DNA from 4 places in the Peribacillus sp. BM1 genome. Region 3 is predicted to be linked to each of the others. Evidence: riboswitches for the same ligand, from Rfam matches in the RefSeq annotation. Region 3 holds a riboswitch; each other region holds the start of a gene.
What was found. Region 3 has a riboswitch for cyclic di-GMP ahead of AC1MGI_RS21545 (aspartyl-phosphate phosphatase Spo0E family protein). Riboswitches for the same ligand answer to the same signal wherever they lie in the genome.
Positions count from the first base shown of each region.

Region 1: linked by a shared signal. The riboswitch ahead of AC1MGI_RS03215 (anti-repressor SinI family protein) and the one ahead of AC1MGI_RS21545 (aspartyl-phosphate phosphatase Spo0E family protein) in region 3 are both predicted to bind cyclic di-GMP.
Region 2: linked by a shared signal. The riboswitch ahead of AC1MGI_RS14780 (aspartyl-phosphate phosphatase Spo0E family protein) and the one ahead of AC1MGI_RS21545 (aspartyl-phosphate phosphatase Spo0E family protein) in region 3 are both predicted to bind cyclic di-GMP.
Region 4: linked by a shared signal. The riboswitch ahead of AC1MGI_RS19705 (type II secretion system protein) and the one ahead of AC1MGI_RS21545 (aspartyl-phosphate phosphatase Spo0E family protein) in region 3 are both predicted to bind cyclic di-GMP.

Region 1 covers NZ_CM155259.1:643,612-651,422, forward strand. The annotation lists gene secA (preprotein translocase subunit SecA) at 1-1,895, opposite strand, end outside; gene AC1MGI_RS03210 (helix-turn-helix domain-containing protein) at 2,486-2,809, shown strand; gene AC1MGI_RS03215 (anti-repressor SinI family protein) at 2,901-3,047, opposite strand; cyclic di-GMP riboswitch class I at 3,076-3,159, opposite strand; one part of gene AC1MGI_RS03220 (IS3 family transposase) at 3,608-4,052, shown strand; one part of gene AC1MGI_RS03220 (IS3 family transposase) at 4,052-4,956, shown strand; gene AC1MGI_RS03225 (chromate transporter) at 4,994-5,524, opposite strand; gene AC1MGI_RS03230 (chromate transporter) at 5,521-6,090, opposite strand; gene hpf (ribosome hibernation-promoting factor, HPF/YfiA family) at 6,674-7,228, opposite strand.
Region 2 covers NZ_CM155259.1:3,052,958-3,060,768, forward strand. The annotation lists gene AC1MGI_RS14755 (carboxymuconolactone decarboxylase family protein) at 1-236, shown strand, start outside; gene AC1MGI_RS14760 (HTH domain-containing protein) at 475-975, shown strand; gene AC1MGI_RS14765 (PadR family transcriptional regulator) at 1,394-1,678, shown strand; gene AC1MGI_RS14770 (DUF2812 domain-containing protein) at 1,732-2,271, shown strand; gene AC1MGI_RS14775 (hypothetical protein) at 2,575-2,748, shown strand; cyclic di-GMP riboswitch class I at 3,250-3,332, shown strand; gene AC1MGI_RS14780 (aspartyl-phosphate phosphatase Spo0E family protein) at 3,367-3,516, shown strand; gene AC1MGI_RS14785 (VOC family protein) at 3,871-4,359, shown strand; gene AC1MGI_RS14790 (YhfM domain-containing protein) at 4,610-5,035, shown strand; gene map (type I methionyl aminopeptidase) at 5,190-5,930, shown strand; gene AC1MGI_RS14800 (hypothetical protein) at 6,642-7,016, shown strand.
Region 3 covers NZ_JBWXPJ010000002.1:139,720-147,530, forward strand. The annotation lists gene ltrA (group II intron reverse transcriptase/maturase) at 1-1,305, shown strand, start outside; gene AC1MGI_RS21530 (sigma-70 family RNA polymerase sigma factor) at 1,825-2,361, shown strand; gene AC1MGI_RS21535 (DUF4179 domain-containing protein) at 2,345-3,367, shown strand; gene AC1MGI_RS21540 (hypothetical protein) at 3,593-3,766, shown strand; cyclic di-GMP riboswitch class I at 4,221-4,303, shown strand; gene AC1MGI_RS21545 (aspartyl-phosphate phosphatase Spo0E family protein) at 4,339-4,488, shown strand; gene AC1MGI_RS21550 (protein-glutamine gamma-glutamyltransferase) at 4,757-5,626, opposite strand; gene AC1MGI_RS21555 (hypothetical protein) at 7,122-7,286, opposite strand; gene AC1MGI_RS21560 (Fic family protein) at 7,298-7,492, opposite strand; gene AC1MGI_RS21565 (hypothetical protein) at 7,676-7,811, opposite strand, start outside.
Region 4 covers NZ_CM155259.1:4,116,873-4,124,683, reverse strand. The annotation lists gene AC1MGI_RS19725 (hypothetical protein) at 1-139, shown strand, start outside; gene AC1MGI_RS19720 (GspE/PulE family protein) at 490-2,136, shown strand; gene AC1MGI_RS19715 (type IV pilus twitching motility protein PilT) at 2,149-3,189, shown strand; gene AC1MGI_RS19710 (type II secretion system F family protein) at 3,189-4,397, shown strand; cyclic di-GMP riboswitch class II at 4,465-4,548, shown strand; gene AC1MGI_RS19705 (type II secretion system protein) at 4,864-5,304, shown strand; gene AC1MGI_RS19700 (prepilin peptidase) at 5,556-6,311, shown strand; gene pilM (type IV pilus biogenesis protein PilM) at 6,329-7,300, shown strand; gene AC1MGI_RS19690 (PilN domain-containing protein) at 7,309-7,811, shown strand, end outside.

The DNA of each region.
Region 1 (7,811 bases), on a different replicon from region 3:
TCAAGCATGTTTTCAGCGATATCGCGTAAATTCTCACTATCCAGAACATCAAAACGTTGCTTATAAATGATTTCACGTTGTTGACGCAGCACATCATCATATTGAAGAAGCTGTTTACGTGCATCGAAGTTATTCCCTTCAACGCGTTTCTGAGCGGATTCCACAGCACGGGATACCATCTTACTTTGGATGGGCTGTGTATCGTCCATCCCAAGTCGTGCCATCATCGCTTTCATATTATCTGACCCAAAGCGGCGCATCAATTCATCTTCCATAGAAAGATAGAATTGCGTCATACCTGGATCCCCTTGACGACCAGAACGTCCGCGAAGCTGGTTATCGATCCGTCTACTCTCGTGTCGCTCCGTACCGAGCACGACAAGACCGCCCAGTTCTTTCACACCTTCACCAAGCTTGATATCCGTACCACGACCAGCCATATTCGTTGCAATTGTCACAGCACCTTGTTCACCGGCCCCAGCAATGATTTCCGCTTCTCGGCCATGGTTTTTCGCATTCAATACATTATGCGGAATCCCTTTTCTTGATAAATACTTTGAAATAATTTCAGACGTTTCAATCGCTACTGTACCAACTAGAACAGGTTGCCCCGCTGTATGGCACTTTGCAATCTCTTCGACTACGGCACGGAATTTCCCATCCATAGACGCATAAATTAAATCAGCACGGTCATCCCGAACAATTTCACGATTCGTTGGAATCACGATTACATTCATATTATAGATATTACGGAATTCTTCTTCCTCTGTTTTGGCTGTTCCCGTCATTCCGGAAAGCTTTTCATACATCCGGAAATAGTTTTGAAACGTAATCGTCGCAAGTGTCATGCTTTCGTTTTGAATCTCCAAGCCTTCTTTCGCTTCAATGGCCTGATGAAGTCCATCACTATAACGACGTCCTTTCATTAACCGCCCAGTGAATTGGTCAACGATAACGATTTCGCCTTCTTGCACGACATAGTCGACATCAAGATGCATACTAGCATGAGCTTTTAAAGCTTGATTAATATGATGGTTCAACACAACATGGTTAATGTCGAATAAATTTTCAATATTAAAAGCCGTCTCAGAGCGGTTAATCCCCTCTTCTGTCAGCTGAACCCCTTTTGTTTTTTCGTCATACGTATAATCCTTTTCCACAGTTAGCGTGCGTACGAATGCATTCGCTTGAATATATAACTGAGCTGATTTTTGTGCCGAACCCGAAATAATTAATGGGGTACGAGCTTCATCAATTAGGATTGAGTCCACTTCATCAATGACAGAAAAATGCAAAGGACGCTGCACCATTTGCTCTTTATAAAGAACCATATTATCACGTAAATAATCGAAGCCAAGCTCATTATTCGTGCTATACGTAATATCTGCATTGTACGCTTCTTGTTTTTCTTCTTTGGACATGCCATTTATATTCAAACCAACCGTCAAGCCCATGAACTCATAGAGCTTGCCCATTTCTTGTGCATCACGGCTTGCCAAGTATTCATTGACTGTAACAACATGAACACCTTTCCCAGTAATCGCGTTCAAATAAACAGGAAGAGTGGAAGTCAACGTTTTACCTTCCCCGGTCTTCATCTCAGAAATATTCCCGTCATGAAGGGAAATTCCCCCCATTAGCTGGACGCGGAATGGATACATCCCTAACGCTCGTCTCGCCCCTTCACGAATCGTCGCGAATGCCTCGATAAGCAAATCATCGACCGTTTCTCCTTTTTGGTACCGCTCTTTGAATTCTTCTGTTTTCCCACGCAGTTGGTCATCTGATAAAGAAGCTGTTTCATCCGCTAGCATCTCAATTTGATCAGCCAGCTTCTCAAGGCGCTTCAATTCTCGTTTATTCGGGTCAAACACTTTATTTAAAATATTAAGCATTCAAAAACGCTCCTCTTTATATAGAAGTCTTTATCAAAAAAGTAAAAAGTACTTAGGTTTCATAAGATTAAATTAACGGATATCCCGGTTTACAGGCTGTAATACCCCCAACACAATTTTTGTAAAAGAATCAAGAAAAAATAAGGTGGAGATAAACAGCCTAATCTAGCTGCGGCTCCTAGCCCCTCGAGGTCATAAGCTGTAATACTCTGTGGCAAACTACGCCACGCCGTATTCCAGCTTATGCTTGTCGGACTATCACAGGATGTGATGGCGTCTCTGTTGCTCACAGGACGTGAGCGATCTTAGGAGACGTTCTTTGTACCAGTCGCCTCGCTTTTTGAAGTAAATCCCCGATTGGTTCAACTAACCATCAGTGGAGAAAAACACTGATGGAAGTCTCACTTTATTTTACCCATTATATTTCATAGTAAATAGGTGCACCCTTAATATTACCATGTATAAAGTGTAGGTACAACTTCACGTTATTATGAAAAATTATAGATTAACTACTATGAAAACTGTTAGAATGGATACTAACAGCTTCAGAATTAAAAATATCTTCAGAAAAGTTTTTGGGGTGTGATAATATGATCGGTGATCGCGTAAAAAAACTGAGACAAGAAAATAGAATGTCCATGACAGAACTTGCAGAAAAAGCAGGAGTTGCCAAGTCCTATTTAAGCTCCCTTGAAAGAAATCTACAAACAAATCCATCCATCCAGTTTCTTGAAAAAATCGCCTTAGTGCTGCAAATTCCTGTTGACTCTCTCATATATGATGAGCCAGCCAAAGATGGCCTTGACGCGGAATGGATGAACATTGTTCAAGAAGCGATGAAATCTGGCGTATCCAAAGATCAATTCCGTGAATTCATCGAATTCAATAAATGGAAATTAAAGCAAGAGGATTGAAGCCCTGTTTCCATGTCCGGCCTAAAAAATAAACCCCTTAAACGAACTGGGCTTTCGTAAAAAACCAGTTTGTTTAAGGGGTTTATACATTTTAAATCATATGATAGGTTGGTTCATCTTTTTTATTTTCGATTGCTTTTTGCTCCAAGAAATGAAGGACTTCCTCTTTCCTCAGTCCTAGTTCCTTAGCTTGTATCATTAGCTCGATCCATTCTTCATAAACGGTTACATCCTCCAACCCAATCCCTCCTAAAATACCATGTATTTCAGGCAGCCCAGCCATCGTAGCACAATACCTTAGACCCGCGGCTTTGCGTCCCTACTTTTCAATAGGTTTGCCCTTTTCTGTGTAAGCACTTTCCTTTTTCTTGATTATACAGAATTTTTTGTATTTTTGATGTAACTTTATGAAATTAAATTGAAATATATTACCTTAATTTTTTTCATTTTTTGACAATATACAACATAGATCGACTAACTTCTACATAATCCAAATATAAATAAGTTGGAAGCTAGATCATTTAAAGTATTTTTATCGTCATCTAATTCGGCCTTTTATACTCATGACATATAGTCTAGATCTTTCGCCATTGTACCTTCAATTTCACCCGCGACTGGGACAAATCCACTAGCCTTTATCACTCTACTAAATGAAGCACTTCTTTCTAGCGATACGTTTTTCGCTTTTAAAAAACGTATCTACACAATATATTCATTAATGTGATCATAACGAAAAATCCCTTTGATGAACTGCCCCGTAAATGTTAGACACCAAACTAACATTTACGGGGTGTTTTTATGTCTAAATATACAGTAGAGGATAAGTTAAAAGCGGTAGAACGTTATTTAACTGGAAAGGAAGGCTATAAAACCATTGCAGAAAGCATTGGTACAGTGAAATCACTAGTCATTACTTGGGTTAAATTATTTGAAGCGCAAGGGGCAGAAGGTTTTCAGAAGGGCTATACAAGTTACTCCAGTCAGTTTAAACTAGACGTACTCAATTTTATGAACGAAACGGGCGCGTCTTTTCGAGAAACGGCAAGCACATTTAATATTTCTGCTCCCAGTACCATTTATCAATGGGATCAGTTGCTGAAAACAAAGGGATTGGACGCGCTAGAACCAAAGAAAAAGGGGCGTCCATCTATGAAGAAGAAAACAATTAAAACGACACCAGCTGAGGGCTCAGTAGAAGCGTTACAAGCGAAAATCGAGCGTTTAGAAGTGGAGAATGCTTACTTAAAAAAGTTGAATACTTTAGTTCAAATGCAGGAAAAATTACAAACCAAATCAAAGCGCAAGTAATTTTTGAACTAAAGGATCCGTATGGCGTTGTGGATCTAGTTGAAGTCGCAGACATTCCACGCAGCACTTATTATTATTGGGAGAAACGATTAGACCGAGTGGACAAATACGCCGATATAAAAGAGGCAATTAAGAAGATTTATCATGAACATAAAGGTCGCTATGGGTATCGTCGCATCACAAAAGAGCTAAAGAAATATGGTTTTATTCATGATCCGAAGACCATCAATCGTTTAATGAATGAGCTTGGCTTAAAATGCATGGTCCGTATGAAGAAGTATCGTTCTTACAAAGGGAACGTGGGTAAAATCGCGCCGAACGTATTACAACGTGATTTTAACGCAGATAAAATGAATCAAAAATGGGTAACAGATGTGACCGAATTCCATCTTTTCGGGGAAAAACGTTATCTGTCGCCTGTCCTCGATTTATGTAATGGCGAAATTATTGCGTACAAAGTCATGAGCCGCCCTGTCTATCAACTCGTGGGCAATATGTTAGATGAAGCAATAAAACGTCTTAAACCGGAAGACAAAGTCATTCTTCATTCCGATCAAGGCTGGCATTATCAAATGAAGAAGTATCAGAAAACATTACAAGAGCACCGAATTACACAAAGCATGTCTCGTAAGGGTAACTGCTTAGATAATGCCGTTATCGAGAATTTCTTCGGCTTATTAAAGTCTGAATTGCTGTACCTGCAAGAATTTGAAAGTATGGCTCATTTTGAAAGAGAATTAAAAGAGTACATTGAGTACTACAATCACAAAAGAATGAAGGCAAAATTAAAAGACCTGAGCCCGGTAGAATACCGAACTCGGATCTTAAAAGTTGCCTAAAATATTTGTCTAACTTTATTGGGTCAGATCAATTTTTTCATCCAAGAAAAATAGCACCATATACTAAAGCACCAGCGATTACATAGGCAGGATGCACATTCAATTTACCAAGTAACATATAACTAATCGCACCAATTACTAGTGTCTGAATCCAACCAATTCCTTCATATGCGGTGAAAAAGAAATCATACGCCATCAACCCTAGCAACACAGCGATGATAGGACGTACGACGACCGTCACTCTTTTCACCCTTGGGGATTCTTTGTGTCGCATCAAGATGCTAAGCAGTCCAAGCATTAAAATGAGTGAAGGGGCTACTGCAGCGAATACCCCGACAACGGCGCCGAGGATACCTGCCTGCTCAAATCCAATATAACCGGCCATCTTGGTCGCAATCGGGCCAGGCAGCGCATTCCCTATTGCAATCACTTCACTGAATTCGTGAACCGTAAACCAACCATATCGGTCGACGACTTCCTTTTCAATTAACGGAATCGACGCTGGACCACCACCATATCCGAGGATGCCTGAAATGAAAAATGCCCAGAAAATCTGTAAATAAATCATGACTTTTCTGCCTCCTTATCAGGTCTAGAAGCAGGATCTTTCTTAAGTAATGCCCCAATAATCAGAGAAATAATAATAATAGCAGGGTGCACATTCAGCAGTTGCATGAACAAAAGTCCAAGCAAAACGAAGACAATAGTCCACAGCCAACCCATACTAGATGAGCCTGATTTTTTTAAAAACTCTACAGTCATGGTTAGCAGCATCACAGCGACAACTGGAACGACCGCTGCTGTCATCCCTGTGACCCATGTTTGATCTTTATAAGCATTCAAACTTGTTAATAGCAAAATCATTAAGAGAATTGTAGGGACGCACGATGCAAGTATTCCGTTCAACAAGCCCCAAATGCCGCCAACACGGTAACCAATATAGCCTGCAAGCTTAGGCGCAATCGGACCAGGAAGTGCATTTCCGAGTGCCAAGATATCACCAAAGTCTTCATTATTCATCCATTTATATTTCTCTACTACCTCTTTTTGCACAAGCGGAATGGCTGCCGGACCACCGCCAAACCCAAGCATCCCTACTCTAAAAAAAGCCATAAAAATATGTAATTGCTTCATATCCTTCACCTATTTCTACTAATCTATCTTCCAAGCCGCAAAGGCATCGCATCAAGTCCATTTTTGCAATACATGTACTCCCTTGTGAAGCTTATGGATGATGCAAAAAAATCCATTATCACGACTGGCCCTCTCATATCGTATTTACCTTTTATCCCGCATTAACGGAAAGTCAAATCCCCGACCTCAAGGCTTAGAGGAATCGTGGAAGCGTAGGTGGGGGATGAAGAACCCCCCCACTGATTGAAGTTTCACTTTATATTATACAGAACATTTTCTAGGTTTGTGAAGTTACCTAAAAAACAAAAGTACCAACTTCTGATCTCGAACAGATGATGCCTTAAGCAAAGAATCATATTTAACCATTTAAACAGAAAAGACCTGATTCTCTCTTAAGAAAGAATCAGGCCTTGTATAATTTATTATTAGAGGTTGTTCAAAAAGTCCGGTAAAAATAGCTGTCGAATTTCTTCGTCGCTCTGTCTCTTCGGTCCTCACGTATTACTGTATACGCTCCGGTCCTCGAGACTGTCGCTTCTCGAACTTCTCGGCTCTTTTTATCCTCCGTTTTGAACACGCACTATTAGCTCGGTTCAATCAAACCATAGCGTCCATCCTTACGACGGTACACAACATTTGTCGAATTCGTATCTGAATTCGTATAAACGAAAAAGCTATGACCAAGCATATTCATTTGCAGGATTGCTTCTTCACTATCCATTGGTTTCAAGTCAAAACGCTTGTTACGGACAACCTCTAACTCTAGTTCGTCTTCTTCAATCAGCGTCGTTCCACTTTCTGGAAATACCGGAAAAATATCGGTTGCATTCGTACTTGTACCACGGAATTTTCGGTTTACTTTTGTTTTATGTTTACGGATTTGCCGCTCCAATTTGTCAGTAATCAGGTCAATCGCTGCATACATATCAGCATTATCCTCTTCTGCACGAAGCACTAAATTAGTCATTGGGATCGTTACTTCCACTTTAGAGGTATTATGATTCACTCGTAAATTCACCATTGCCGTTGCATCTGGTGTATGGTTAAAATACCGTTCCAATTTTCCAATCTTTTTCTCTACATATTCCCGTATTGCTGGAGTTACCTCAATGTTTTCACCACGAATATTATATTCCATAAAGTGAGTCCTCCTTCTAAAAACTATACTATATAGTTCTACGATACCCTATGCATTCCCTTCACAAACAAATCGTTTTGCTAAATTCGTGAAGAGACTTTAGAAAATTGGATGAGTAGTGGGGTTCGTATCCATCTTTATTATAACAATCTTTACGTTAAATTAACACTGAAGAGCATCGAAAAATTTTAGATAATTCTATATATTTATACCACTATTGAAATATATGATAAGAAGGTATATAGTAACTACTATCGCTCAAAAAGGTATATATTGTAATAGTTTTACACATTTTCCCTATTTAATATAAAAGTAGAATGTACTTTCTAATTTAATTTAAAAGAGGTGCTAATATGGATCTAGCTATATTTGAAGGTAAGATCAAGAATGACTCGACCTATATAATTCAGCAAATTTCTCGCAAATCGAAAGGATCAAATATCGAGAGGAACAGACATAGAAGATGGAAGCGTCTAAGAAAATGATGAATCAATTATATGTGCCAACTGTAGAAATAGATGGTAAAATTCATCTAGTAAAATCGCAGAAGTATTGTGAGTGTCATATACAATATTGCTATTTT
Region 2 (7,811 bases), on a different replicon from region 3:
ATTGTATTAGTGCTTGGAAAGAGTGCACATTTTACACAGATGCAGAAAAAGTAGCTCTCGAGTTGACAGAGTACGTGACTTTAATCCCATCAAAACGTGTGCCAGATGAGCTTTATCACCGAGTACGTGAACATTTTGACGAAAGACAATATGTTGACCTTGTTCTAATAATCAATCAAATCAACAGTTGGAATAGAATTTCTATTGCAATGGGAAATACAGCAACTGAAAAATAGTAACTCTCAGCGAGCATCTTATAGTGTTCGTTTCGGATACATTTAATAATATTGTTTATCTTCAGCAATCGTGCACTTTAATTGAACAAGCAGCTAAAAGGATCTTCCAACCGAAGATCCTTTTTCAGTACCGATAAGCGTGATTATGTAAACAATTAAGGCTTTCATGCAGGACATTTCATAAGCTAGCATGAATATGTGTATGTAAAAGTAAGATGAAAGTAGGTGGCTTTTACGTATGCTAGTAAGTAAAATCATTCATAAAATTATGATGAAAGAAATGACCATCAAAGAACTGGCCGAATTGTATGGTGTAAGTGATCGAACGATTCAACTGAAGATTAAAAAGTTAGGTTATGAATGGGATAGCAAGAAAAGTGTTTATAACTATTTAGGAGAATCGCCCGAGCCATTCGATGTTGATTTTAGTACATTGTTTGGGAGAAATAACGCTTCTATAGGTAAAATCAATAAAAGTAAAAGTGAAATTACTAGCACTAGCACAAGTGAAACAAAAAGCAAAGGCAAAGCTGAATCTGCTAGTGCTAGCAATGATGACATGGATTCAATCGATATGTTACTTGCAGGTAAGAAAACACACTCTAAAAGAGTATACAGAGGGTTTTATTTTGATGAAGACATATTAAGCATCATTGATCGTGTTCCTAAAAACTATAAATCTGAATTGGTGAATGAATCATTAAGGAAAATATTCAAAGATAAAGGATTACTAGAATAAAAAGAGGTTGGATACCTTTTAGATACCCAACCACTTTTTTTTAGATAATTGACCTTATGTAAACTAGTTTTGTATAGAGTATTCATTTGACACTATGGGACCTTGTTCAACTAAAGGGCCAAATAATTGCACAAGGTATTAAAGAAATTTCCTCGACACTATAAATGAGATAAAACAATGATAGGAATAAGAAGAGATTGAAAAAATCCTAATTTATTCACATTAAATTGAGAAATTAGGATTTTTAATATTGAAATTTCCTTAACGTTGTGTAAATCCTCATTTTCTTGACGCTACCCAAGCTAAGAGAGGCTTTAGTGAAAGAAGAATTAATGGACTTCTAATTGACTTGTATATCATTAAACGATACATTATACTTAATGATATATCATTTAATGATATACGAAGGAGGAGTATCATGGGAAGAAATGTCTCATTAGAAATGGGGGATCTGACGGACACAGCTTACTATATTTTATTGTCTTTAGTCGATGCGAAGCATGGTTACCTCATTATGCAAACGATTGAAAAAATGACCGATCAGCGATTTTTAATTGGACCTGCCTCTATGTATACAACAATCAAGAAACTGTTAGCTACCGAATTAATTCAACTGTTTGATGACCATAATCCGAAAAGAAAAACCTATATTGCAACAGAAAAGGGCATTGAACTTTTGAAAAAAGAAGTAAAGCGAAGATGAGAAATGGTATTACATGCAGAAGAAGTATTTAACAGAAGAGGGGAGCAGTTATCATGAAAAAAGTTAAATATATTTCTAGTTGTGGTTTAGCATTTTTTGAAGAGCAAGAGATGAAAACGCTTGCCGAATATGCAAAAAAGGGATGGATTTTAGAAAAATTTGCAGGGATGGGATACAAACTAAGAAAAGGGGAACGTAAGAACATTGAGTATTCACTGGATTATCAAAAGGAAGAAGATGATGAGTATTTTGCCTTCTTTGAAGCTACTGGATGGTCACATGTATGCTCTGTAGGAAATGAGATTCATATATTTAGTGCCCCTACAGGAACCAAGCCAATCTATACAGACAGACCAACTACTATTGAAAAATATGAACGAGAAAAGAGGTATATGGGGAAATCTGCTCTTCCATTCTTCATTTCCACTGTTGTATTTTGGTTGCTTAGTGTCTTTAGTCATTGGGGATGGGTACCTGAAAGTATCGGGAACATTTTTCAAGTGTTGGGGCTGATTTCCCTCATCATTCTTATCCTTCCAGGCTTGCCATATCTTTCTTATCAATTTAAATTATTGAAATTACGAAAGGAATAAATGTCTCTATATCGATTAAAAAAGTTCGGAAACAAGCAAAATTTTCACTATCTGGGTGTTTTAATTTAACAAGCACAAAAGGATCTTCCAGTGAAGATCCTTTTTCAGTACCAATAACATAGCATTATGTAAACTATTTTTGAATATATAATACATCAATATACATAAAATAGAGTATATAGCATAGTCAGAGTAACTTTTCTTAAGTTATGACACCTATACATATCTACATTTAGTTTAGTAGAAAAATAAATTTCCCGTTGGTATAATTTTCAGAAAATAGATAAAAGGGGGCGACAAAGATTGCAAGGTGAAACTCCATACGATAAGCTTCCAATGGATTTATTAGTTAAATTTTATTATGAAGTAAACATAAATATCAAAGAAGGTATCTTGTCTGAAGCTATGTGTCATGGAATAGAGTTAATAAAACAAGCAGCTAGTAGAAGGGGTATTTCTTTACTAACTGTTCGATGATTTGCTTACAAGATGAATAAAGATAGCTGATATTATTATCGTTCCACCAATCACTACTACAGGAAAAAAAAGAGTATTGATGAAATGATTATAAATCCATTTATCATACATTAAACCCACCTCAGTATTATTCCTTTAGTATGCTTATAGAGGTTGTTTTTAGTTATGGGTTCATTTTTATTTTCGTTAAACGGTATCCATTCGGAATCAAGGTCAGAATATACCCCGTCTCAAATAGTTCAATCTTTGATATAGTAATGTTTCACAAACATAGATTAAAAAAATCATGCAATTTAAGATACATATGATTGTGATTGGCAGCCTTATCGTTCTAACGCATACAGGGGCTTTAAGGTATAACGTATGCATAAATTACCTTTAGATTCTTGTTCAACTAAAGGACCATATTGTTAAAGGATCCATGAATCCACCTTCTTGTCAATTATTCCGATAGCAACAACAAAATGCGACAAATTTCGGAATCTAATTACAGTAATATATAACGAGAAAAGGCAAACTTATTGAAAAATAAGGACGCAAAACTACAGGTCTAAAGTTTTGACTATGATGGCTGAGTTGCCTGAAATAATGTATTATTTTAGGAGGATACCTTGTTGGATGGACGATTTAGAAAACAGGATTAATGAATTGAAAAAGGAATTAATTCTGATTGCAAAGGAAACAGGCTTAAATAGCCACGACACCATTAATTGCAGTCAAAAATTAGATCAGCTTATCATGGTTTACCAAAAACATAGGGCGTTTTAATTAAACAAGCATTTAAAAGGATCTTCCAGCCGAAGATCCTTTTTCAGTGGCTATAAGAAACTTTATGTTAACTAGATTTGTATAGAGTATTCATGTGATACTTTAAGGCCTTGTTGTAGGTTTGAAATAAAGTCGCGATGCTTTACCTCTTTGGATATGGTTATCTAAAGGGGCATTTTTATAATGAAGGGAAAGAACATCTAAATAAGAGGTGGATTAATGAATTGTTAATTGAAAATAAATTGTTCCGTTAAAGGGACAGTTTGTTGAATAAAGAGGAAAAGCTATTAAGCAATCGAGAAGAAATCTTTAGGAGACATATGTGATAAAATTAGGAAAAAGGAGGTATGAAATATGAAAATCCATAGAATAGATCATGTGGGTATAATCGTCAATGATCTTCCTGCCGCGAAAGCGTTTTTTCTTGACTTTGGCCTTGAAATGCTAGGGGAAGGAAAAGTGGAAGGCGAGTGGGTGGAGCGGATGAAGAGGATAATAGGGCTTCAAGACGTTAAAGAGGAAGTTGCAATGTTGCGAACGTTAGAAGGTGACGCAAATATAGAACTAGTAATGTTGCGAACGCCAGACGGTGACGCAAATATAGAACTAGTAAAATTTCACACGCCATCAGATGAAAATGGCATACAGCGTCCTTTATCAAATACTCTGGGTATCCAGCATATTGCCTTTGCTGTTGAAGATATTGAAGCCCTTGTTACCAAATTGACAAAGAAAGGCGCAGGACTTATTGGTGAGATACAAAACTACGAAAACGCTTATAAATTATGCTACGTTCGTGGGCCAGAAGGAATTATTTTGGAGCTGGCTGAGGAAATTAAATAAAATATCCAATCTTTTTTATCAAAACAGCAAAATCGTTGATAAGAAAAGAAAACACTTTGATCAATCTTTTTTCAAAATGGTTTCTTTTCTTTGGCTGCTAAATAAGGGTTGGTCCAATACTTTTACTCAAACTTTATTCAAAACCTACACATGTTCAATTAAAGGGCCAGATTGCGGAATAAGTGTCAGGGTTATTAAAGATCTATTTTGATTTACATGATTGTCGAATTAGAATGGAAGGAGTAAGATTTTGCCGAGAAGAATTACTTTGTTGCTATTTTTATCTTTCTGCACGTTCCTTTTGTTTGGTTGTCAATCCCAAGATAAAGAAATGACACTATTAGATAATATTTCATCTATTTCTATTTCCGACTCTAATGGTTATCGTGGAATGAATGAAAATTATTTTATGACAATTGATGAAGATACGCGTATATCAAAGATTGAGGAAGTTTTAAAGGATGCAAAAGGCAAAAAACAAAAAGTTGATGTTGTTAAAGAAAAACCAGATTATGATATATTAGTCCGTTATAAAAATGGGGAAATCCACGGATTACATCTTGTACTTGGAAACACAGGGGAGAAAAGCAGTATAATGTATGTTGGACACGAAGACAATGGATTCGATATTTCTTCTGAGGATACAAAAATATTAACGGACATGTTAGATAAATAATATTCCGTAATCGGGCGCTTTTCCCTAATAAGGATTAGCACCAATATCCCATATAAGGGCCATATTGTTGAGGAAAACGCGTTCCTTTTATGCTAGAAACTAAATGGAAAATGGAATACAAATCATAAAATACTTTAAAAAGTGAGGATATACAATGGTTGCAAAGACTGAAGAGGATTTTAATGGATTAAAAGTAATTGGAGAAATTTGTGGAGCGATTCGAGATGAATTAGTCCGTTGTACGAAACCTGGAATTACCACAAAAGAACTCGATGAAATTGCGAGAGAGATGTTTGAAAAAGCAGGAGCCCAATCTGCCCCAAAAGGAGAATACGATTTTCCTGGCTTTACGTGCATTAGCATAAATGAAGAAGTAGCGCACGGGATTCCAAGGAAACGGACCATTCAAGAAGGGGACATTGTAAATATTGATGTTTCAGGTTCAAAAAACGGGTATTTCGCAGATACTGGAATTTCCTTTGTAGTAGGAAAAGGAGAGACAATTTTACAGAAAGTATGTGACGTTGCTAAAGAAGCATTCGACGCTGGACTTAAGAAGGCAAAACCAGGTTCGAAAAAAAGCGCGCTCGGAAAAGCTGCACACAATGTAGCAAAACAGCATGGCTTAACAGTCATAAAAAATCTTACTGGACACGGTATTGGGCGCTCAATTCATGAAGCACCAGAACATATTTTCAATTACTACTCTCGCTGGGATGACGAAATTTTAAAAGATGGTATGGTAATTGCCTTTGAACCTTTTATTTCTACATTTGAAGAGGAAGTTTTCCAATCCAAAGATGGCTGGACCTTCTTAACCAATGAAAGCTTTGTGGCTCAATACGAACATACGATTATTCTTACCAAGGAAGGACCGATTATTACTACATTGTAAGACCATTAATACCACAAACGGACGCTTTAATTTAACAAGCAGCTAAAAGGATCTTCCAACCGAAGATCCTTTTTCAGTACCGATAAGCGTGATTATGGTAACTAGATTTGTATAGAGTATGCATATAATCCTTCGGGATCTTCTTCAACTCCCATGAAAATAAAAAAAGCTCAAAATCCAGAAAAAACCACAACAAAATAAACCCAGTAAAAACGCTTTTTAAAAAAAGGCTGAGCCTTATGAGTGATCAGATTGAGTTTGGTAAATCGTTAAACAAGAACTTCCAATCATAGCAAATTAGGTAGAGGCTAGCGCGACGACCGAAAAAGGATTAATCTCCCATGAGTGCTACCCATAAAGGGCGCGACAGTCGGTGGTACACCGTGGTCGTCGGAGTCAGACTAACGGATGGGCTCAAAGGCACCATAGTTCAACGACCTTCTTCGCCAGCTAATAAAACATTATCGACATAGAGATCAATTTTCATTCTCTGTGGTGAAGCGCTGATTTTTGCGCTTCATGGATGGCTAACGGGGCAGGTTAGTTTAACTAGAATACCTAAGCCTATATTTTAGAAATTCGGAGGGGGCTTGAGCACAAAAAACGTATTATATGGAAAATCATATAGGAATAGTACCTTACTAGATTAAATAAAATGATAATAGGAAGAAATGAGGTGATTTTATATTAGAGAAACTTAGAAAAATTAATATGAAAACTGCTGTATTTATGGGGATTATTTTTTACTCTTTGACTATCTCAATCCATGTTCTAATTATTAGCGGCATTATTCCATTCACATGGGTTAATGGCGGACGCTCTGAATCCTTCGCTACGCAGCTACCAATATCTATTATCAGTATAATTATTTCTATTATTGGAGGAGTGTTTACGCTGATTGTTGGCAGAAATATACTATATACATACAAAAGAGGAATAACCGTTATATGCTGGTTTTTTGTTGTACTTTGGTCTTTTGGGTTTATACAACAATTGTTTGGAACACCTTTTGAAAAAATGGTTTGTTCGTTAATATTGTTCCTTGGAGTCATCTCGAACTTACGTATGGCGATTGTAAAAAGATAGCAGTAACACTAAAATAAAGAATGCACTTAAACTAACGGGAGCTTGTGCGGCCGAGCCTAGGTCGTATCATATAGCGGGTGGGATTCCCGTCGAGTAAGAACTAGCCATTCACTCATAGCGAGTCTTGGAGGGTTAATGGTAACATTAGCCTTTAAGCGTAGACAGTTAGGTGGCGGGCCGAAAGCCAAATGGTTGGAGGGATTGAGCTCCATAATGTTAGTAAATCGAGAGGGCTGATGCCTTAAGCACAGCAGAAAGCTACATTTTATCCATCGTTAAAGGCAAGAAGGATAGAACCTCTCTGGAGTCAGAGACCTTGGCACGTCACACATTGATATGATACGGAGACCCTACCGGTCTTTTCTTTTTTAGAAGAGTATGGTGTACAAGCGATAATAAGCAAGGAAGCCAAATGCCGTTGTAGGGAGTCGGATAGCAGCGTAGTACCAATGAAGTTGGGTAATGCTGATGGAGGAAAGGCTAGCTACCAGTTATCACCCTTATTAGGGACACATTCACTACACGCAGAGGTAGGCATAATAAATGGAAACAAAACTATTAAGGATAGCAGAATTAGCAAAAATCTGAGCGAAAGAGATTAGCTATATTTTGTGAATGGTGACTAGGAGGAGGCGTGTGCGTAAATAGCGCAAGCACGGTTCTGTGAGGGGGGAGGAACACAATCTACCGAAAGGTAGAAAGGTTCCCTTCTACTCGACTACTACAATAAGGAGTAGGACCATTAATGTGTTTCCATCCTAATGGAGAAATATGTTTCAATAATTTTTCATTAGG
Region 3 (7,811 bases):
GTAGTTGCGCTTGATATTAAAGGGTTTTTCGATAATGTGAATCATACACTTCTTATCAAACAATTATGGAATTTAGGCATTCATGATAGAACAGTGTTAGCCTGCATATCTAAAATGCTAAAGGCCGAAATTGATAAAGAAGGTGTACCATCTAAAGGCGTCCCTCAGGGTGGGATTTTATCAACTCTATTATCGAACGTGGTACTAAACGACCTAGACCAGTGGGTTGCTGACCAATGGGAGTTCTTCCCTCTCTCGAAAAACTATAAATCTAAGGCTGGAGAAAGGTACGCTAAGAAACGCACAAGTCTCAAAGAAGGGTACCTTGTCCGCTACGCGGATGATTTTAAAATTCTCTGCCGAGATGGGAAAACGGCTCAAAAGTGGTATCACGCGGTTAGATCATACCTCAAGGAACGGTTAAAACTAGACATTTCACCGGAAAAATCGCAAATCGTAAATTTGCGAAAAAGAGAATCCGAATTCTTAGGTTTTACAATTAAAGCGAATAAGAAGAGAAGTAAAAGAGTTGCCCACACGGGCATTAAACGGAAGAAGCGGGAGAAACTCAAAGAACAAGCTAAAATCCATATCCTACGGATAAAAGCATCCCCTACCACTCAAAATGTTTTACGCTTTAACAGTTTTGTTTTAGGCATTCACAATTATTTTAACCGAGCTACACATGTCAATCTAGAATTCTCACGTCTTGCCTACGAATTAAAAGCCTTTCTGTATAATCGCCTTCGTCCCGTGGGGAAATATGGACATCCAATCAATCCTAGTACTGCTTACAAAAAGTTCTATAGCACACAAGTTAAAACGTTCAAAATCGCAGGAGTCCACCTGTTTCCGATTGGGGACGTTAGAACAGTAAATGCAATGAACTTTAGTCCAACCCTATCCCTTTTTACGGAGGAAGGCAGAAAGAGAATTTACGATAAACTGAAGCCGAATGTCAGCCTAGAAATCAGCAGACTAATGAAGGCAAATCTTCCAGGTAGGACGGTTGAGTATATGGATAATCGCATCAGCCGTTTTAGTATGAAGATTGGAAAATGTGAAATCACAGGTTGGAATCTAACCGCTAATGAAGTTCACTGCCATCATTATGTACCAACACATCTTGGAGGAACGGACAGATTCAACAATCTTCGCATCCTTCATAGGGACATCCATCGGCTAGTGCATCGTAAAAATACAGAAATAATCACATCAGAAATACAGAAATTCGGTTTAAATTTTTCAATGATAAAGAAACTAAACCAATACCGAATGGAATGTGGGCTTGAAAAGGTAGATTAATCTCACGTCTAAGGGTAACGAAGAACTTATAATCCAGTATACATCGATAGATGGAGCGCCGAATGCTGGGAAACTAGCACGTTCGGTGCGGAGCAGGGGAAAAGCTGGAGATGACTTCAAAGGCTTACCTATTGCTACTTTAACTAAATAATACTCTAAAACGAAATCGGATATTTATGTTAAAATATAGAAGGAATTTTGTAGGCATTTACTTCATTAACGACTTCCCATTCAAGGACAGGATAGGTAATGGAGGGATCGAATAGCAAGGTTTATTGATGAGTTAGCAGTGGGAATCTATGTTTCTTTTAAGTTTATGGGCTGATCGGTTTTTTACCGTTCAGTCTATTTTGATTTCATTAGAGGAAGCCTACTTGCTGTTTGACACATTGTACGTCCAACATGTCTATCATCTTATTTTTCAAGAGATTTATAAAATCATTTTATCAATGCAACCAATTGGTTATCTTACATATCTAATATATTGAAAAACAAAACAACTAGTTAGGGGGTGCTGAAATGGGATCACTTAAAGCTTTGGTCAAAAAGGCAAAAAAGGGCGATGGAGAAGCGTTTGTTTCACTTGTAAAGCAATACGAGGATGTATTGTACCGGACTGCAAGTAGATTGTTGAACAATGATGAAGATGTAGCTGATGCTATGCAGGATGCTATTATCTCGGCTTATGAAAAATTACATACTCTAAAAAATGATGAGTACTTCAATACTTGGATTTGTAAAATCTTAATCAATAAATGTAACAGCTTACTCAACAAGAACAAGAACGTTTCGGTCATTGATGAGAATTTACTTATTCAAAAGAGAGATGATGAATTTCAAAAAATTGAACTAGATGATGCTCTTAATAGTTTAAACGAAGTCTATAAGTTAGCCCTTATTTTATATTATATTATCGGATTAAATGTTAGAGAAATTAGTGAATTTTTAAAGGAGCCTGAAGGGACTATTAAATCCAGACTTTCTAGGGCCAAATCGATATTAAGAAACAACTATTATAAAAATGAGGGAGTGATGGTATATGAAAAATTGCTTTGAAAAAGAGTTTAATCAGATTATGAGTGAAGAGAAAGAAATACCTGTTAAGGTAAGGAAATCTCTGGATCAATCCTATGATATTATACGAGCTAAATCAAAGGAGAAAACAGTCAACTTCATTTGGAAAAGAGCAGCAACTGCTGCTTGCGCTCTTATCGTAACTGGTGTAGTTCTTACAAATGAAAACGTAATGGCTAGTATCAACGAATTCTTTAACTTTGGAGATAAGGGCATAGAACAAGCCATAAATAATGGGTTTATACAAGAAAATAATAGTTCAGTTACCGATCAAGGTATTAAAGTAACACTAGATAAGCATTTTTCGGACGCAAATAAAGTGGGATTAAGTTTTCAGTTAGTATTTGAAGATCCCTCAAATTTAAATAATGTAAGAGAGGTCTCGATGGATTACCGATTAAAAAATGGTGATGGAGAATACATCGATGAATTTATTCCAGATACAAAACCCTTGAAAGGTGACAATAATTATATATCTGGTGCTGAGGTTCAAAATCCAATATTGGATGTAAAAACGGGAAGAATTCAATATGATGTGTTATCCGATTCTAATGAAGGTGTTATCCCTCCTTTAAAAGACGCTGTAATAGAAGTGGAAAGTATCAATGTTTTCTACAGTACGGGAGAATTCAAAAAAATTGATGGAAATTGGGGACTGTCACTCGCCAACAATAATAAAGAAAAATCAAATGTAATTATTCAATATGCAATGCAGGATCAGTCATCTGTCATTCAAGTTTCCAAAGCCAGCGCAAATCCAACATCATTAAATCTAACATTTTCGTTGGATGGAATATATGATAATGATGTAGATATGAAAATCATAGATGAGGATGGTAATGATTATCGGGCAACTGGTTTTAGAAAGAGTACAAAAAATAACGAAACGATTATTTCAACAAACTTCCCAATTACATCTTATAACAATTCCCAAAATCTAGAACTTATTGTAGAAGGAATTGGTGAGGTGGAACTATTTAAAAAATAGTTAGCTTTTTAACTTTTCCTTGTTCAACTAAAGGGCGCTTTAATTGAATAACTAAATTTTTAAGCTGATTTCAAATTAGAAATCGGCTTTTTTAAATTCGCTAAAACAAACGGTATCATAACTCATAAGTTATGATACCTATACATATCTACATTTAGTTTAGTAGAAAAATAAATTTCCCGTTGGTATAATTTTCAGAAAATAGATAAAAGGAGGCGACAAAGATTGCAAGGTGAAACTTTATACGATAAGCTTCCAATGGATTTATTAGTTAAATTTTATTATGAAATAAACATAAATATCAAAAAAGGTATCTTGTCTGAAGCTATGTGTTATGAAATAGAGTTAATAAAACAAGCAGCTAGTAGAAGGGGTATTTCTTTACTAACTGTTTGTTGATTTGCTTACAAGATGAATAAAGATAGCTGATATTATTATCGTTCCATCAATCACTACTACAGGAAAAAAAAGAGTATTGATGAAATGATTATAAATCCATTTATCATACATTAAACCCACCTCAGTATTTTTCCTTTAGTATGCTTATAGAAGTTGTTTTTAGTTATGGGTTCATTTTTATTTTCGTTAAACGGTATCCATTCGGAATCAAGGTCAGAATATACTCCGTCTCAAATAGTTCAATCCTTGATATAGTAATGTTTCACAAACATAGATTAAAAAAATCATGCAATTTAAGGTACATATGATTGTGATTGGCCATAAATTACCTTTAGATTCTTGTTCAACTAAAGGACCATATTGTTAAAGGATCCATGAATCCACCCTCTTGGCAATTATTCCGATAGCAACAACAAAATGAGACAAATTTCGGAATCTAATTACAGTAATATATAACGAGAAAAGGCAAACTTATTGAAAAATAAGGACGCAAAACTACAGGTCTAAAGTTTTGACTATGATGGCTGAGTTGCCTAAAATAATATACATATTTTAGGGGGTTACCTTATTGGATGGACGATTTAGAAAACAGGATCAATAAATTGAAAAAGGAATTAATTCTGATTGCAAAGGAAACAGGCTTAAATAGCCACGACACCATTAATTGCAGTCAAAAATTAGATCAGCTTATCATGGTTTACCAAAAACATAGGGCGTTTTAATTAAACAAGCATTTAAAAGGATCTTCCAGCCGAAGATCCTTTTTCAGTGGCTATAAGAGACTTTATGTTAACTAGATTTGTATAGAGTATTCATGTGATACTTTAAAGCCTTGTTCAACTAAAGGGCCAGTTAGTGGTGTAACGAAAACCCAACTTCTATCGAATTTGATTCAAAAGATAGGTGCCAATAAGAATGGCTAACCAACCCACTAATTTGGTCATGAAAGTTTTTATTAATGAATTAATTTAAAAACTAATAAACCCATCATCATGGAAATGGGTTTATATAGGTCATCTGATTGTACACTTTATTTAAATAGAATAGATATCGATCATATGAAATCGAACTTTCGTTATGGTTTATTACGACATGTTGAATTTTATTAGTCGTATAACCACGTGGCAGCATCGCTAATTTCACCAAATGTTTAAAAGATGGCCTTATGACTAAATTCATCAGATAGGCTAATTGAGTACTCCCTGGTTTTCTCCTTTTATTCAAAGCTCGAATCATTTGTTCAGCTGTCCTGATTCCTAATCCATGTCCAAAATATGTACCATCTCCAAGATCAACGGCATTTTCTCCTTTCCACCAGAAGGTTTCTGGATCAAAGTCTGGATTATTAAAATAAACAACATCTCCAGGTAAGTAATGATCCGTATGAATGGATTGTATACCGAGATCAGGATCTACATGCCAACTGTATAAATAGAGGTTTTGGAATAATTGATTAAATAAATGTTCATCCATACTATTTAGAACGGCATGGTAATAGATAATCACTATTGCAGTGGCACATTCAAACATATATAGTGAACTATTCTTGTAAATGTCTTGTATCGCATCAGATGGTATTACATCATGCCTAAGCTGGAATCCGCCGGTATTTGTCAAATGCCAGTATTGAGGATTGCAACGAGAATTTGCTAAGATTTCAAACTGCGCATCACCTTGGTTCATAGCTTTTGCACTTGCAATGATGCTTTTTCGTAACTTGAGTTCAAACGATAATTCCTCGATGGATTGATACGAATTAACGATCTTATCTTCCTGCATTCGTTGAATAATTACACTTTCAATACTACCAGACGGCCACATGCCGCTTTGTTGAATATCCTTCCCCGATATTTGGATCATACTATCCCTCATTTCAAGCTTAAGTATCATTGTATTATTACCTAGTGTATTTAAACAAAAAACAATCTGTCTATTTTTAATTTTGGGTATCGCTGTGGTCGAGAACCCTGATCCTTACATATGCTAAGAATGCAGAAAAAAGAATTAAATTTTTCTTGTTCTACAAATATTGATTGACAATAAAGTTATTTAAAATTCCCATTATGTTCTTTCACAATCGGGCGCTTTAATTGAACACACAGCTAAAAGGATTTTCCAACCGAAGATCCTTTTTCAGTACCGATAAAGATGATTATGGTAACTATTTTTGTATAAAGTATGCATACTTTTTAAACCTAATATTGCGACTTAAAATTAAGGTGTTGTAAACAATGATTTCTACAAACTTTAAAAATCTGTGCGCATAATGGGGTAATAGATTTTGAAAAATAGCTACAACGTGTAATATACTTTTTTTAGATTAATCTGGGACACTTAATGTTAAATGTCTTTTTATTTTAAAAATACACGAAAACAAGAGATATACAATGGAATTTTAAGAATAATTAAATTAATTGCGTTTTCATGGGTAATGTTCTCGCTTTCATGGTGAATGGTTACGTTTTCATTGACTTTGATTAAAAAAGCTTCAAATTGTATAATATAACCATAGAAACGAAATAGAAAAGAGCAAAAAGACTAATTTCTTAAAAATTATAGATAAAGGATGGTGTAAAAATGGTATTGACAATGATTAACAATCAATGGCGTATTTTTGATACAAAAGAAGAAGCTACAAAAGCTGTAGCAAAAGAAGTGCGTGGGCATAAAATAAACGACGAAACAGACAATTTGTAGGAAGTTAACTACTAAATTGTCTGTTTTTATTTTGTAATAAAATAAAATCGACTATAAGCTTCTGGTTAGATGTCTAAGAGTACTTACTACTTATACCAGTATGGGAACCAATAAACATTTGTAAAATATCCCCTGACTATCACCTCTTTACATTGTCATTAGGTAAATAATACCTTTTGTAAAGCGCCCGATTTTATACTCAATACTAGACATTTCCTAAATTGGAGTACAAATCGTTGTCGTACCCCTAAAAGTCACCCGACGGAATAAGATAATTAAAATATGTTTAATTTTCCATTGCCTATAACATCTGATTATGTAAATTCTTCTTGAAATAAATAAGAGGAGTTTTTTAATCTAGCTTATTAAGCTAAAGGGTGACATCCGTTCAAGAAGAAGACTCTTTTTGGTGGTCTTTTTAATGTACGAAAATAACGAATATGATACATTGAAAAAGGTGGATTACAGTATTAATGTAGATTTAAAAAGTTTGGTCAAATTAATATAAATAACCTTGATCAATGAAAAAATAGAAAGAGCATGTTTTGAAAAAGGGATTGTTCAAAACATGCTCTTAACATATTCAATTGAATGATTACTTTATAAAAAGGATTGATCATTTTTAGTGGTGCTTCTTAACCTAAAGCCCCCAATTATCTTAAGAAATAGCGCTTAAATAAAGAATTAGTGAATTATCTACTTCTATTGTGATTAATCGAATGAAATCACGATAATCTTTTGTTGGGTGAGCTTTATCTAACGCTTCATAATAAGCTAATCGGTTTGCCACTTTAAGAACAACTGCAGGAAAACCTGCTTTCATCAATTCTAAATTTAAAAGAAGGCAGATGTACGCCCATTCCCATCAATGAACGGATGGATGCCAACGAATATTGCATGCAGCATAGCTCCTCGCTCCACTGGATGTAACTTTTGCGCCTCGTTGTCAGACCACTTAATCAACTGTTCCATTTGTTCCTTTATTAAATAAGATGCTAGTGGTGTATGTTTTGCCCCAGCAAAAAACACTTATAGGTCCATTTAAGCAATAGCTTTTCACGTAAACTCTTTAACGTATATTTTGGCAAGGGTCGTAAGGAATCTAAACGCGCCTTGTTCCTGTTTATTTGTTCCAACATCTAATTTCGCTCTATGCGTCGTCCTAATTTCTTATCTCAATTTCATACTACCTGCTAAAATCTAAACAAATCGTTAATCCTCATTGGTTTGCAAAAGTAGTTCCCTTTCATTTGTTAGACGAGCGGATTCTACTGCTAACTTTTTTTCCAATGCAATTACTTCTGTTTCGATTTCGCTAATCTCCTGTTTTAATATCTCGATTTGCATA
Region 4 (7,811 bases), on a different replicon from region 3:
TTATATTAGTATAACAAGAGTAGATAACACTCTTACGGTCACATATACTATTACTCCCTCATTGAATAATGTGTATGCTCAAGCAGATTCGGAACGAGAAAAAACCATTAATATAAAGATCCAAGAACAAAATCGCTAAGCAACCTCTCTCCCATCTCAAGTGTAGATGTACTCACTTGGGATCCTTTCACGCTTGTCGCATCGTTCCATGGCAAAAAGGGCAGACTGCTTCAACTTCATCTCCCTTTTTCAAATTATAACTAAATTCGTATACAACAAAGTTAGGTACCTCGTCTATTTTCCTACAATCCATGCAAACAAAAGGGACAAGTTCTTCTTTTTATCTAAATAGAATGGAAAAACATCCCAATATCCTTATTCGTATAGTACTACAAAGATTGAGTAATTCGCTCTATAATTTAAGTAGATTTCATGTTATTTTGAATGATAGCAGACAATGATCAAAGAATGCCAGATAGGGGTGATAGAATGAAAAGTGAAAGAAAACGTTTAGGCGATTTACTTGTTGAAGCAGGGATCATTACGGAAGAAAAATTGCAGGATACATTAACATACAAAAAAGAAGGGCAAAAAATGGGTGATGCCTTATTGGAACGCGGATTAATCAATGAGCAGCAACTCATTGAGGTGCTTGAGTTCCAACTAGGTGTACCTCAGATCAGCTTATTTCATTATCCCGTAGATACAGCCGTCTTAAGCTTGATTGCAAAAGATTTTGCCTTCAGAAACTTAGTCATGCCAATAAAAAAAGAAGGGAATCAACTCATTGTAGCGATGCATGATCCGATGGATTATATCGCATTAGATGATATGGGGCTATCGACTGGTTTGGTGATCTCACCTGTCATAGCGAAAAAGGAAGAAATCATTGCGTCACTCTATAAATACTATAGCAAGACAGAGACATTTGAAGAATTAGATATGAACAGGATCGCGACTGAGAATCTAGATGGTGAAGATGCACCAGCTGTTAAGCTTGTCAATCAACTTCTTGAAGCGGGCGTACAGATGAAAGCGAGCGATATTCATATCGATCCACAGGAATCAAACATCCTTATTCGCTATCGGGTCGATGGGATTTTACGTACAGAACGTGTCCTTTCGAAGAATATTTATAGTTTGTTAATTGCTAGAATTAAAATTTTGGCTAATTTGAACATTACCGAAACGAGACTGCCACAGGATGGCAGAATTAAATTGAATGTGAATGCTACGCCTATTGATTTACGAATTTCATTATTGCCAACCGTATTTGGTGAAAAAATCGTCATTCGTATTTTAGATTTATCCAATGTGATGATTCATCTTTCGCAGCTTGGTTTTAATCAAGTGAATGTCAAAACCTTTGTTGCGATGATTGAACGGCCGTCTGGGATGATTCTGATTACGGGGCCAACCGGTTCTGGAAAAACATCGACTCTATATGCGGCATTGAATCATTTGAATACTGAACAAGTCAATATTATTACTGTGGAAGATCCTGTGGAATATCAAATGAAGGGCATCAATCAAGTGCAGGTCAATCCAAGCGTCGGTCTAACGTTTGCTAGTGGCTTGCGCTCGATTTTAAGACAAGATCCAAACATTGTCATGATTGGCGAAATTCGTGATCGCGAGACAGCGGAAATAGCTGTTCGGGCATCCTTAACGGGCCATCTTGTATTAAGTACTTTACATACCAATAGTGCGCTTTCGACGATTCCGAGACTATTAGATATGGATGTCGAACCATATTTGGTCGTTTCCTCCTTAACTGGCGTCATCGCTCAGAGACTGATTCGCAAAGTCTGCCCGGATTGTAAACTAGCATACACACCATCTGCCATGGAAAGAAATTTGTTTCAAAAACGTGGCATACCTGTGCAATCTTTATATCGTGGCAAAGGATGTTCAAGCTGTCAAAATAGTGGCTATCATGGCAGGCTTGCGATTCATGAAGTATTGAATATCGATGATACGATTCAATCGATGATGATGAATAACAAGCCGCTTAGTGAAATCAAGCAATATACGGTTCGCAATGGGATGATTTTTCTCATTGACGATGGCTTGCTAAAAGCCAAGCAAGGATTGACAACGGTAGAGGAAGTACTACGGGTAGCGGGACATGATTAGGGGGCTAGATCTGTGAAAGAGAAATTGGATTATATTTTAAAAGCTGCTTTTGATTTAGGGACATCTGATATTCATTTAACGGTAGGTGTACCGCCGATTATGAGACTTCACGGTGATCTTAAACAGTATGGAAAAGACATCCTTACGCCAGCAGACACAGAATTAATGGCGAAAGTAATGATTCCTGAATCGATGTGGCAGGCGTTTAAGGACAAAGGAGAGTTGGATCTTTCATATGGAATCCCTGGCGTTTCGCGCTTCCGGGTCAATGCTTATCATCAACGTTCTTGTATCAGCCTTGCGATTCGAGTCGTACCAACCGAAGTTCCGACTTTAGAACAATTGAAGCTACCATCTGTTTTACAAGCGATATCTGAAAAAAGGCAAGGGCTCGTTTTAGTGACAGGACCGACTGGAAGCGGGAAATCAACGACGCTTGCTGCGATGATTGATTATATTAATAAAAACATGAAGAAACATATTATTACGCTTGAAGATCCAATCGAGTATTTACATAAACATCAATTGAGTATTATTGATCAACGGGAAGTTGGTTTTGATACACAAAATTTCTCAAATGGCCTGCGCGCTTGTTTGCGACAAGATCCTGATATTATTTTAGTCGGAGAAATGCGCGATTTAGAAACGATTGCAACAGCGATTACCGCAGCGGAAACGGGTCATTTAGTACTTGGCACCTTGCATACAACAGATGCACCGGCAACAATTGACCGGATCATTGATGTGTTCCCACCCAATCAGCAGCCGCAAGTCCGTGTTCAGCTTGCCTCCGTCTTATCTGCGATTATCTCACAGCGTTTATTGCCGTCAAAAGACCGGGCAGGAAGGGTGGCGGCAATCGAGATTCTAGTGAATAATGCTGCTGTCAAAAATTTAATTCGTAATGAAAAAATCCATCAAATTGCAAGTGTGATGCAGACAAGTAAATCGGCTGGCATGCAAACGATGGAAATGTCGATTAAACAACTAGTGGAAGAAGGGAAGATTGATTCTTATTCTGCCCTCCCTTATTTAGAAGAAGGAATCATCTAATGCCAGTTTTTCACTATCAGGGTAGAGATCGGACGGGAAGAAAAAAACAAGGGAAAATGACGGCGGACACACGAAAAGAGGCGGTCACAAGGCTAAGAGAAACAGGGATAGCTGTGACGAGTATTGATGAACTAAGGGGCATTTTATATAAAGAAATCTCCTTGGGTAGAAAAAACATAAAAAATCGTGATTTTATTATCTATCTGCGCCAGTTTTCAACATTAATTCAAGCAGGGATCAGTGTTGTAGAAGCGACAAAGATTTTGGCGGAACAAACATCGAGTAAACTGCTGCGAAAAACATTAGAACATATTGTGCAAAGTTTAGAAGAAGGAAACCCTTATTCTGAAGGAGCAGAAAAGCAACGAAATGTGTTCCCGCCTCTCTTCATAAATATGATGCGAGCGGGTGAAGCTGGCGGGAATCTAGAAGAGGTTCTGGAACGGATGGCAGTTTATTTTGAGAAACAGTATCAGACAAAGCAAAAAATACAATCGGCGATGATGTATCCGGCAACGGTTGGATGCTTGAGTGTAGGGATTATCATTTTTATGCTATCTACCGTTGTCCCTACTTTTGCAAATATGTTTGCATCATTTGGTAGTGAGCTTCCTTTTTTTACAAAGCTAGTACTCAATCTTGGCGGATTTTTTGAAAGGTTTTGGTGGGTATTTCTCTTATTAGCAGTTGGATTATATATCTTCATTCGCTATATACGATCCAATAACGAGATGAAATACTATCTTGATTATTGGCTTTTAAGAATGCCTATCTTCGGGCAACTGATTCAAAAGGCGGAGATTGCAAGAATGACGAGAACATTAAGCTCGCTTTTCAAGAGTTCTGTGCCAATTTTGCAATCTTTAACAATGGTGGAAAAGATTTTAGGAAATGAAGTGTTAACCAAGGTGATGAAACAGTCGCGACTTTCGATTGAAAAAGGCGAGTCCATGGCCATTCCGATGGAAAGACACTGGGCATTTCCGCCTATGGTCACGCAAATGATCATCGTCGGTGAAAAATCTGGTACTTTGGATGTCATGCTAGATCGCGTCGCTGATTTTTACGAAATGGAAGTAGACAATGCAACAAACCAAATGAAATCTCTCATTGAACCTTTTCTCATTATCTTTCTAGCAGTAGTTGTTGGAGGCATTGTGGCAGCCATTGCCGTTCCGATGTTCACTATATTTAACGAAATCCAATAAAAATGTTCAATATAGTAGAAAAAGTAGTTGTCAACTAGTGAATGAGTCTTATATACTAGCAATATATAAATAGATTGGAAACTGTGATTGATCATTTTTATCTGGGCACTTAAATGATCAGGAGTGAGTAGTGCAACCCGCCAATGTATATTTAATTCAAAATTATTTTTGAATTTAAATATAAACGTGGCGGTTTTTTGGTATGAAGGACATGGGAACGGGGCCTCGCGACTTATTCATATAGCTAATCTACTTAGCGGGTTTACTTATATGATCGAGAAAGCATCCGAAAACCCGGCTCCGCACCGCCATCATTGTGATTAGGTGAGTGTAGCGTGCTTCATGATCGATCTTTCATAGTAACTGGTGGCGTTTTAACGCCCTTTTAGGTTTTGTATGAAGTTTCAAGCTGTTTTATTACACCGTGTTAGATTACATAAAAAAATGAACTGAGGAGTGAACGTACATGATTAAACGAATAAAAGGCCTTATTAACAACCAAAAAGGGTTAACACTAGTGGAACTTTTGGCTGTAATCGTGATCTTAGGGATTATCGCAGCAATTGCGGTGCCGAGTATTGGGAACATTATTGATAATAGTAAGAAGGATGCACATATTGCGAATGCGCAGCAATTGGTGGGGGCAGCGAGATTGGCTGTTGCGGCGAATGATCAGACCATATTGAATGATAAAGATGGTATCACGTCAACTGATTTAATGACGGCTGGGTACCTTGAGTCAGAACTTAAAGATCCTGATGGAGACAAATACACCACAGAGCAGGTTGGAATAGCTAAAGATGCAACAACTGGTAAAGTAACATATACAGTTACGCTAAAAGGTGCAGAGAGAGGGATTACAAGTAATAATGATGTATCGAAATTAACTAGGACGGATGTTAAATAAATGCTATAAATATTGCTAAAGAGTATAACATAAGGTAATTTTCCACTCCTTTCCACAAGGAGTGCTTTTTTTATCCAATAATAATGGTCCTGCTTTATCAATCTACTAAATCTTCATCAAATAATCATCTCCAATTCAATCCAACTTCCTGTATAATAAAAGTACCAACATGACGTTAAAGCACCACATCCGGTATGAAGGATGATTTATTGAAAATAAGGAAACCAACTCCAACAAAAAGGGAGAAATCCATGACACTATTTATTTACAGCTACATAGGTATTTTAGGCTTAGTTCTCGGATCCTTTTACAATGTCGTCGGTCTTCGGGTACCGGAGAAACAGTCAATCGTACGGCCGCGGTCACAGTGTCCAACTTGCAAAAGAACGTTGACAGCTACGGATTTGGTGCCTGTGTTGTCATATGTCTTTTTAAGAGGAAAATGCCGGAACTGTCATTCGAAAATATCGCCGCTCTATCCACTTAATGAGCTTTTAACGGGTTTATTGTTTATGCTTGCATTCTATGAATTTGGATGGACAGGTGAACTAGTAATTGCACTTACCTTCATCTCGTTGTTAGTCATTATTTTTGTATCTGATATTGTCTATATGATTATTCCTAATAAAGTGCTGTTGTTTTTTGTTCCTCTTGTTTTAGTTGGCCGTTTAGTCGTGCCATTAGATCCGTGGTGGGATATGTTTGTCGGCGCGGTCGTTGGCTTTGGTCTGCTTTTTTTCATTGCTGTCATTAGTAAAGGCGGCATGGGTGGGGGAGATATTAAACTGTTTTTCGTGTTGGGCTTGGTTCTCGGTCTCAAGCTGACTCTCCTTACCTTTGCCTTGGCAAGCTTCTTTGGAGCCTTGTATGGAGTAGCTGGCATGATATGGGGGAATTATAAGAAACGGCAGCCGATTCCTTTTGGTCCATTTATTGCAATGGGTGCGTTGCTTTCCTATTTTTATGGGAATGAAATCTTAAACTATTACTTTACTATGTTTTATTGAAGCGGGTGATGAAGAGAGTGAGTGCATTTAATAGACAACATCGGGTTCATCTAGCCATTAAAGATCGGTATATGCGGTTTGTGGAATCTGGAAAAAAGCGAAAACTGCTAGCCTATGGGCAAAAGAGCCTTCCAGATGGTGTGATCGTTGAGGGGCAAATTAAAGATCGTGAAACGCTCGAACTGATTGTCGATGAAATGGTCGATCAATGGAAGCTTAAAGGGAAAAAAGTTTCTTTCTGTGTACCTGATTCAACGGTAATCGTTAGGAAAATTCATGTTTCGAATGAAATTCCAGATCATGAACTGAATGGCTATTTATATATGGAATTGGGCCAGAGCATCCATCTGCCTTTTGCAGACCCTTTAATCGAAGCTGTGCCTTTAGAAAAAACGGCTGAAAACCGAGACGTGTTGTTATTTGCTTCAAGAGAAACCGTGTTACATGAATTTACAGCATTATTAAAGCGGGCATCTCTTAAACCTGACATTGCAGATCTATCAGTGCTATCGCTATATAGAATGTATTATCATCTAGGTCTTGCTAAGCAGGATGAGCATGTATTAATGGTGCAAATTGGGTTAGATGCATTTGTTTTATCTGTTTTTAACGAACATAAACCCGTTTTTTCGCGTCATTATCCTTTGGAATTTCATGATGAGCACTTTGAACTTTCTAAAAGTCGCAGTGGCTCGGAATTTTATTCTTGGGTGGGTGCACTGAACGAATTAAACAGCCAATCTCAGGATATTACCATGGAAATCGAACGTTTTCTATCCTATTATCATTTCAATCTTACAAAAGGAAATCATCGTATCTCAAAGCTCGTTTTGTCAGGAGACCATCCTTGTATGGAAACTTTTTATTCGGCTATACATACTGCGATTGAAGTATCCGTTCAGCCATTACTTGAACCACTATTTCAAACGAAAAAAGGAATGAACATCCCTCCTGTATATGCTGAATGTATTGGACTAGCGTTAAAGTAGGTGTCAACATGCTTGTAGATATTAACTTATTACCTAAAAAAGAAAAAAAACGACGTACCGTTGTCCTCATGATTTTGTTGACGGGGATCGTGCTATTGGTCAGTGGATTCTTCTTCATGACTACCTATCAAGCACAGAAGGCCCGATTGGTAGAACTGGAGCAAGAGTTAATGTTGACTAAAGAATTAAAAGTCGCGAAGGAAAAAGAGCGAACTCAGAGTGTTGAGTCCAAATCTGTGCGTGAATTGACAGCGGCGATTCAATGGGTTGAAGAACATCAAAGTTCAACCTTTTTCATCATGAGAACTGTATCTTCATTATTACCTGAACGAGGGTTTATCGTAGATTTTTCCTATCAAGAAGATGGGACTGTGCAGCTTACTGTTCAGTTCGATTCTTCCCGGGAGGCAGCTTATTACTTGAAAAGTATTTCAAATTCAGCCATTATTTCAGGAGCTAAGTTACAAACCCTTTCAACCGAGAAGCTTGGGGATGGTGTGACAGCGGAGCC